2 regions of the Pseudomonas sp. LBUM1643 genome follow, and region 1 is predicted to be linked to the other one. Evidence: riboswitches for the same ligand, from Rfam matches in the RefSeq annotation. Region 1 holds a riboswitch; the other holds the start of a gene.
What was found. A riboswitch is a leader RNA that binds a small molecule or an ion and turns the genes downstream of it on or off. The one in region 1 is predicted to bind manganese.
Positions count from the first base shown of each region.

Region 2: linked by a shared signal. The riboswitch ahead of ACA063_RS24405 (TMEM165/GDT1 family protein) and the one ahead of mntP (manganese efflux pump MntP) in region 1 are both predicted to bind manganese.

Region 1 is NZ_CP166813.1:2,988,402-2,992,602, reverse strand. Features, by position in the region: gene ACA063_RS13540 (bifunctional transcriptional activator/DNA repair enzyme AdaA) at 1-698, shown strand, start outside; gene ACA063_RS13535 (DNA-3-methyladenine glycosylase family protein) at 700-1,329, shown strand; gene mntP (manganese efflux pump MntP) at 1,543-2,112, opposite strand; yybP-ykoY riboswitch at 2,121-2,288, opposite strand; gene ACA063_RS13525 (PaaI family thioesterase) at 2,450-2,854, shown strand; gene ACA063_RS13520 (GFA family protein) at 2,900-3,388, shown strand; gene ACA063_RS13515 (MiaE family protein) at 3,417-4,025, opposite strand; gene uspL (universal stress protein UspL) at 4,186-4,201, shown strand, end outside.
Region 2 is NZ_CP166813.1:5,419,635-5,423,835, forward strand. Features, by position in the region: gene ACA063_RS24395 (2-hydroxyacid dehydrogenase) at 1-740, shown strand, start outside; gene ACA063_RS24400 (methyltransferase) at 774-1,772, shown strand; yybP-ykoY riboswitch at 1,823-1,947, shown strand; gene ACA063_RS24405 (TMEM165/GDT1 family protein) at 2,037-2,621, shown strand; gene ACA063_RS24410 (M48 family metallopeptidase) at 2,745-3,563, opposite strand; gene ACA063_RS24415 (SOS response-associated peptidase) at 3,729-4,201, opposite strand, start outside.

The DNA of each region.
Region 1 (4,201 bases):
TCCACGCCTGGCTACGTACCCGGCGTCTGGGCATGGCGTTGGGCGGAATCAGACAGGGCGATTCCATTGATAACGCCGCGTTCGACTCAGGTTATGAGTCCCTGAGCGGTTTCCGCGATGCCTTCCAGAAGTCCTTCCACATCACCCCCGGCCGCGCCGCCAATAGCGAACCGCTGCTGTTCACCCGCCTCACCACCCCGCTGGGGCCGATGATTGCCATGGCTGAACGGCGAGGACTGGTGCTGCTGGAGTTTCTTGATCGACCGGCGCTGACGCGGGAAATCCAGGCTCTGCAGAACCGCCACGGCTATGCCATCGCACCCGGACACAACGCTCACTTGCAGCAAATCGAAGCAGAACTGGCAGCGTATTTCGCCGGCAAGCTGACCGAGTTCAAAGTCCCGCTGCACCTGCCCGGCAGCGAATTTTTCAAACAGGTCTGGGCCGAACTGGCGAAAATTCCCTACGGCCAGACGAGCACCTACGGCACCATCGCCGCGACGTTGGGCAAGCCCGGCGCCAGCCGTGCGGTGGGCCTGGCAAACGGGCAAAACCGCCTTTCGATTGTGCTGCCCTGCCACCGGGTGATTGGGGCAGATGGCTCGTTGACGGGCTATGGTGGAGGACAACCGCGCAAGGCATATTTGCTCAGACTGGAAAACGCCGCGCTACAGATCACACGACAACTTGCGTTCTGACATGCCCGATCCCTACCTGCCCGCGAGCGTTTTTCTGTCATCCATCGATGACGACTGGCGGCGACACATTGCCGCCATCGGCCCTTGCCTGCATCAACCACACCCGGCACGCGATCCTTATGAATCGCTGGTGCGGGCCATTGCCTATCAGCAACTGCACGCCAAAGCCGGCGACGCCATTCTCGGGCGATTACTCGCGTTATTTCCCTCAGGCACATTTCCGAAGCCTAAACAGATGGTGGCGACCGGGTTCGATCAGTTGCGCAGTTGCGGATTTTCGGCCAGCAAAATTACAACCATTCAAGGCATTGCCCAGGCAGCGTTAAGCGGTGTGGTGCCCGACTACGCAACCGCGCTGGCGATGGACGACGAGACACTGATCGAGCGGTTAATCACATTGCGCGGCGTCGGTCGCTGGACCGTGGAGATGCTGTTGATTTACAGCCTGGAGCGTCCGGATATTTTGCCTGCGGATGATTTCGGTGTTCGTGAAGGGTATCGGCGTTTGAAAGGACTGGAGGTGCAGCCGACGCGCAAGCAGATGATCGAAATCGGCCTCGCGTGGCGCCCGTATCGAACGGTCGCGGCCTGGTATTTGTGGCGGGTGCCACGCCAGAGCCAGAACATGTAGCAGTAGTAGCTGTGTAAGAGCTATGTAGGAGCTGTCGAGTGAAACGAGGCTGCGATCTTTTGATCTTGCTTTAAAAACAACGTCAAAAGATCGCAGCCTCGTTTCACTCGACAGCTCCTACAAGTTCCACAGGTCCCACAGGTTCACAGGCCCCGCAGGTTCCACAGGTTCCACAGGTTCCACAGGTTTTGTGTTTAGCAGGGAAGACTTACCTCAAGCCGACAGATGCTCGTACAAGATCGTCCCGCCGACGATGATTAACACCACGCCGCCCACAATTTCAGCCCGTTTACCCATCACGCTACCGATAACACGCCCCAGCATCACGCCGATCGTCACCATGGTCAGGGTCGCCAGGCCGATCAGTCCGGCCGCCAGCCAGATGTTGACGTCCACAAACGCCAGACCTACACCCACGGCCAACGCATCAATGCTGGTGGCAAATCCCGTGACGGCGAGCAGCCAGAAACCATGTTGCCTGGGCTTCTCGACCTCGTCTTCGGGTTCTTCGTCTTTCACCCCGTTATAGATCATGTGCAACCCGAGCAGCAGCAACAGGGTGAAGGCGATCCAGTGGTCCCAACTGGACACGAATTGCGAAGCGGCCAGGCCGATAAACCAGCCGATAATCGGCGTGATGGCTTCGATCACGCCGAAGATCAGACCGACACGCAAGGCTTCGAGAAATTTGGGTTTGTGCAGGGCCGAGCCTTTACCGATAGCGGCCGCGAAGGCATCGGTGGACATGGCGAAGGCAAGGAAAACGAGAGAGGCTGGGTTCACGCAGTAGTACCGGTCGGGCTTGAGTCCACGACATATCCGCGCGCCCGACTTCAGCGCAGGTATGTCGATGGTCTCACCAACCAGAAGGTGCCCGCACCACGGCAGGTTGCCGAGAATGTTGATACGGGCGCTTGCGACGAATCGCAAACAGGCTACTCCCCAAAGAGGCGCGCAGGGTAACCGTTGGGATGTGAAAAAATCATGAATAGCTGGACTGAGTTCCAGTTCACAGGCCAATGCATTCACCACAAATCCAACGGCACATCACCCTTCTTTATAGACAATGACACCCTCCGGACCCAGGCGCATCTTGGCACCTCATTCGGAGGGATTCGTCATGCTGAACACACTCAAACAGATCAACTCAACCTCAGCCTTTAACCGTTGGGCCGGGCTTGAAGTCACCCGTGCCGAGAGCGGCGAAGTGGAACTGACCATGGCTTTTCGCGAAGCGGACATGGCGCAATATGCAGGGTTCCTCCACGCGGGCCTGATCGGCGGCTTGCTCGACACAGCCTGTGGTTTCGCAGCAGGAACGGTGGCGGGCAACGTGCTGGCTTCGCATTTTTCAGTCAATTGCCTGGCACCCGCCATTGGCGAAGTGTTCATCGCCCGGGGCCGGGTGGTGAAGGCTGGCAAGAAGCAGGTATTCGCTCGCGCCGAGCTGTTCGCGCAAACCGGTGATCAACTGAAACTGGTGGCGACGGGTGACGCGATTCTGGTGCCGGTCGAGGAGCGCTGAGGGTCTACGCTGTTCCGGTGAGTTGAAGAACTACCGGAGGTTTCCATGCAGCTCGAAGGTTCCTGCCACTGCGGCGCGGTGTCATTCAGTTTGACCAGCGCCCACCCTTACCCGTATCAGCGTTGTTATTGCTCGATCTGCCGCAAGACCCAAGGTGGCGGTGGTTATGCAATCAATATCAGCGGCGATGCCGACAGCCTTAACGTGCGTGGGCGCAAACACATCACGATTTACCATGCACGACTCAAGGAAGACGGCGATAAACGTGCCCATAGCAGCACCGCCGAGCGACATTTCTGTTCGCTCTGCGGTTCCGGCTTATGGCTGTTTAGCCCTGAATGGCCGACATTGATTCACCCGTTTGCGTCCGCCATCGACACCCCGTTGCCGGTGCCACCGGAACACACGCACCTGATGCTCGGCTCGAAGGCACCTTGGGTCGAGGTTGAATTAACACCGGGGGATCAGCAGTTCGATGTCTACCCTGAAGAATCCATCGCTGACTGGCACGCACGACTGGGTTTGAGCGGCTAGGCGCGTTCGCAGACCTTGTTCCTGCGGCTCAAGCGGCTACTGGCACGCCACTGTGAAAACGAAACTCGACGTCCGGCGATTCAATCAGCTCCTGCTCGGCGGCACGAACCTTGTCGATCACCTGCGCGATGTCCTTGGCGTCCCCGTACTGGTAGGCCAGCTTCAGGTAACCCTGAAAATGCCGGGCCTCGCTTTTCAGCAGACCAAAGTAGAACTTGCCCAGTTCTTCATCCAGATGCGGTACCAGCGCCTCGAAACGCTCGCAGCTGCGCGCCTCGATGAATGCGCCGACCACCAGCGTATCGACCAGTTTCACCGGCTCGTGACTACGGACTACCTTGCGCAGGCCCGACGCGTAGCGCCCTGCGGACAATTGGCGGAGTTCGATCTTGCGCTTCTTCATCAAGCGCATGACTTGTTCGTGATGCACCAGTTCTTCCCGGGCCAGGCGTGACATCAGGTTGATCAGATCGACGTGGGAGTGGTACTTGGCGATCAGACTCAACGCCGTACTCGCGGCTTTGAATTCGCAGTTCTTGTGGTCGATCAGCAGCGTGTCCTGATCGGCCAGCGCGGCCTGGACCCAGCCGTCGGGAGTGCGGCAGCCGAGGAACTCGTGAATTTCGGGAAGGATCATGGGGCTCACGGATAGAAGGTTCAAAACGAAGGGCGCCGATTATACCGGCCTGCCCGCAGACCACCAGTCGCTAACCGTTGATATGCATCAAGTCCCGAACTCGCGACCAGCAACTATAGTTGTCCCACGCAGTATTTTTTAATTCTTGGAGATCCCGAACATGCAAGCCATTCGCA
Region 2 (4,201 bases), 2.4 Mb from region 1:
TCACCGCCACAGGCACCAACAATGTCGACCTCGCCGCCGCCCGCGCCCATGGCGTCACAGTGTGCAATTGCCAGGGTTATGGCACGCCCTCGGTCGCGCAACACACGATCATGCTGCTGTTGAACCTGGCAACGCGTCTAGCCGACTATCAGAAAGCGGTCGGTGAAGGACGCTGGCAGCAGGCGAAACAGTTCTGCCTTCTGGACTATCCGATCGTCGAACTGGAAGGGAAAACCCTCGGCATGCTGGGCCACGGCGAACTGGGCGGCGCGGTCGCGCGGCTGGCGGAGGCATTCGGCATGCGCGTGCTGCTGGGCCAGATTCCGGGGCGCCCTGCCCGGCCGGATCGGCTGCCACTGACTGAACTGTTGCCCCAGATCGATGCCTTGACGCTGCATTGCCCGCTCAATGAACACACCCGCCATTTCATCGGGGCCGCTGAACTGGCGTCGATGAAACCTGGCGCTTTCGTGGTCAATACCGCGCGCGGCGGCTTGATCGATGAACAGGCGTTGGCCGATGCCTTGCGCGATGGTCACCTGGGCGGCGCGGCCACCGACGTGCTGAGCGTCGAGCCGCCTACCGCCGGCAATCCGTTGCTGGCGCAGGACATCCCTCGGCTGATCGTCACCCCGCACAATGCCTGGGGGAGTCGCGAAGCGCGCCAGCGGATCGTCGGGCAACTGACGGAAAACGCGCAGGGATACTTCAGCGGTAAAGCACTGCGGGTCGTCAGTTGATAGACTGCGGCACTTTTTTTCAGGGAGCAGATTATGGATCCGCGCAGTGAAGTACTGCTTCGTCAGGCCGAGTTATTCCAAGGGTCGGTGCTACTGGCCGGTTTGCCCGCCGATGATTTGCTCGGTCGCCTGACCGGCGCCCACGGCTGGTGCTGGCACGCCGGCGATCAAGCGGCACTCGATGCCCGCTTCACCGAGCGCAGCCACTTTGGCGTGACGGCGCCTGAGCGTGAGTTCGATTCCGCGGTGGTGTTTCTGCCCAAGTCCAAGGACTTGACTGACTACATTCTCAACGCCCTGGCCTCACGCCTGGCCGGCCGGGAACTGTACCTGGTGGGTGAAAAGCGCAGCGGCATCGAAGGCGCCGCCAAGCAGCTCAATCCCTTTGGCAAGCCGCGCAAGCTCGACAGCGCGCGCCATTGTCAGCTTTGGCTGGTCACTGTTGCCGATGCGCCACAGGCCAAATCTTTGGAAAGCCTGGCCCAGACCTACGAGTTGCCGCTGGCCGAAGGCCCGCTGAAAGTCATCAGCCTGCCGGGCGTGTTCAGTCACGGTCGGCTTGATCGGGGTAGCGCGCTGCTGCTTGAACACCTGGACAAGTTGCCGAGCGGCCACTTGCTGGACTTCGGTTGCGGCGCCGGGGTGTTGGGGGCTGCGGTCAAGCGGCGGTATCCGCACAACCAGGTCACCTTGCTCGACGTGGACGCCTTCGCTGCCGCGAGCAGCCGTCTGACACTGGCTGCCAATGGCCTGGAGGCCGATGTGATTACCGGCGACGGTATCGATGCGGCACCGATGGGTTTGAGTGCCATTCTGAGTAATCCACCGTTCCATGTCGGCGTGCACACCGATTACTTCGCAACCGAGAACTTGCTGCGAAAAGCAGCAAAACATCTGAAAAACGGCGGCGAACTGCGCTTGGTTGCCAATAGCTTCCTGAAGTATCAACCCTTGATCGAAGAGCATCTGGGTGTCTGCGCGATCAAGGCTGAAGGACAGGGTTTCAGGATCTACCGCGCCAAGCGTGGCTGAGATGTCTTTTCAAAAAGAGGCTTGCCCAATCGGATTTGCCTAGGCAGAATCCGCTCCGTCCTAGGGGAGTAGTCTCCCACGAGCGCCATGCTCGTCCGGCATACGTCAACATACTTGGTCCTCAGACCATGGCGTATGCGACCCAAGCGTCCGCATCAGACGGATCGCAGGGTTTGACAAGACCTATGACACGAACACCTTACCCGGGGCGGGAAGGCTGTACGTGTCATAGCCGTGTCGACCCGCCCCTTAGGAAAACCCCTGATGCTGGATTCACTACTCGTTCCGACCGCAATCGTTGCCTTGGCCGAAATCGGCGACAAGACGCAACTGCTCGCGCTCATTCTCGCTGCCCGCTTTCGCAAACCCTGGCCGATCATTGCCGGCATCGTCGCCGCGACCCTGGCCAACCACGCGGCGGCCGGCGCGGTGGGCGCCTGGGTCGGAAGTTTCTTCTCGAATTCGATGCTGCACTGGATCCTTGCCGTGAGCTTCGCCGCGACGGCGTTGTGGACCCTGGTGCCGGACAAGATGGATGACGACGAAGCCAGTACCGCGCGTAAATTCGGGCCGTTCCTGACCACGCTGATCGCGTTCTTCCTCGCCGAGATGGGAGACAAGACCCAAGTCGCTACCGTGATGCTCGCGGCGCAATACCCGGAATTGTGGCTGGTGATCATCGGGACCACCCTCGGCATGTTGATTGCCAACGTACCGGTGGTTCTGGCGGGTAACTTTGCGGCGGACAAACTGCCGTTGACCCTGATCCGTCGCCTGGCGGCGTCGGCGTTTTTCATCCTGGCGATTGTCGCGGTGTACAAGGCGATGCAGAGCAGTGGCTGGATCTGACGCGGTAATTTGTTAGACCGCGTTATCGTTCATCGCCAGCAGGCTAGCTCCCACAATTGGAATGCATATCCCTGTGGGAGCCAGCCTGCTGGCGATGAGGCCCTTATTGACGATGAATCAACGTCAGGATTTAGGCGCTTTCTCGTACAGCGGCATGACTTTCGGAATCGCCGCCTGCAGCGAAGCAATGCGACTGGCCGAGGCCGGGTGAGTGCTCATGAACTCCGGTGGCGAGCCTTCCGACGCCTTGGACATCTTGTTCCACAAGGTAATCGCAGCGTTCGGGTTGTAACCGGCACGGGCTGCCAATTCCAGACCGATCAGGTCAGCTTCGTTTTCGTTGGAGCGACTGTTGGGCAGCGTCATACCGTAGTTAGCCACGGTGTCCGCCAGCGCCAGGCTGTCCTGGCCGAGGCCGAACAACGCACCGGCCCCCTGCTTGGCCATCTCGATGCCATAGGCCTTGGACATCGCTTCACGACCGTGCTCGCGCAAGGCGTGAGCAATTTCATGGCCCATGACGGCAGCGATTTCATCATCGGTGAGTTTCAGGCTGTCGATCAGACCGGTGTAGAAAATGATCTTGCCGCCAGGCCCGCAGTTGGCGTTGAGCTCATCGCTCTTGATCAGATTCACTTCCCATTTCCACTGCGCCGAATCCGGGCGGAAAACAGGTGCCTGGGCAATCAGTCGATCAGCGATCGCCTGCACACGCCTGGCTTCGCTACTGGTTTTGTCCAGCACGCCCTTGCTGGTCGCCTCACCCACGGTCTTTTGATAAGACTGGGCGTACATCTGGTTGACCTCGTCCGTCGACAACATGCTGAACATGTATTGCTTGCGCTCAACGCCCACGGCCCCGCCGCTGGTGGTGTTGACCGACTGACAACCGGCGAGCAGCAAACTTGCGCTCAGTGCACACAAAACCAATGTCTTGTTCATCGAAAAGCTCCTTGAAAACATGCGACGTATCCTAGGCGCGCAATTGTATCGGCGCCAGATACATCCGTCGTGACGAAACATATTTCAGTTAGATCTCAAACAGATCAAAAGATCGCAGGCCGTGATTTTTTGGTTTTGATTGTCTACAAACGCGCAAAGACGCACCTATCCAGGTGTTAAACACTCAGGCGCATTGAGCTTCGGATCATTCACCAGATTGGCCAATACCCGCTCGCGCAACGCAATGGGCTCACTGGCCAGCAGCGCCTGCAACACATGTAATGGAGTTTCGGGATTGAGCCACGCTTCTTGCCCCGCCGCATCAAGTATCAACGGACGACGCTGACTCGCCGCCGGCTGAGTGATAACTGCCGTGCTCAGCCAGACTTGCTCCTGCACCGGATAGGCCTCCCAGATCGCCGCGAAACACAGTGCCGAGCCTTCTCCCGGCGTCAGCCAGTATGGTCGTTTGCGCGTCGTGCCGCGCCATTCGTAGAAGCCGTTAGCCGGCAGCAGGCAACGGCGCAGGCGAAAGGCCTCGCGAAACATCGGTTGTTCTGCAACGGTTTCAGCCCGGGCATGAGCCGGCGTGCGGGACAGGTCGGTCAGCCATGGCGGAGTCAGACCCCAGCGGGCAC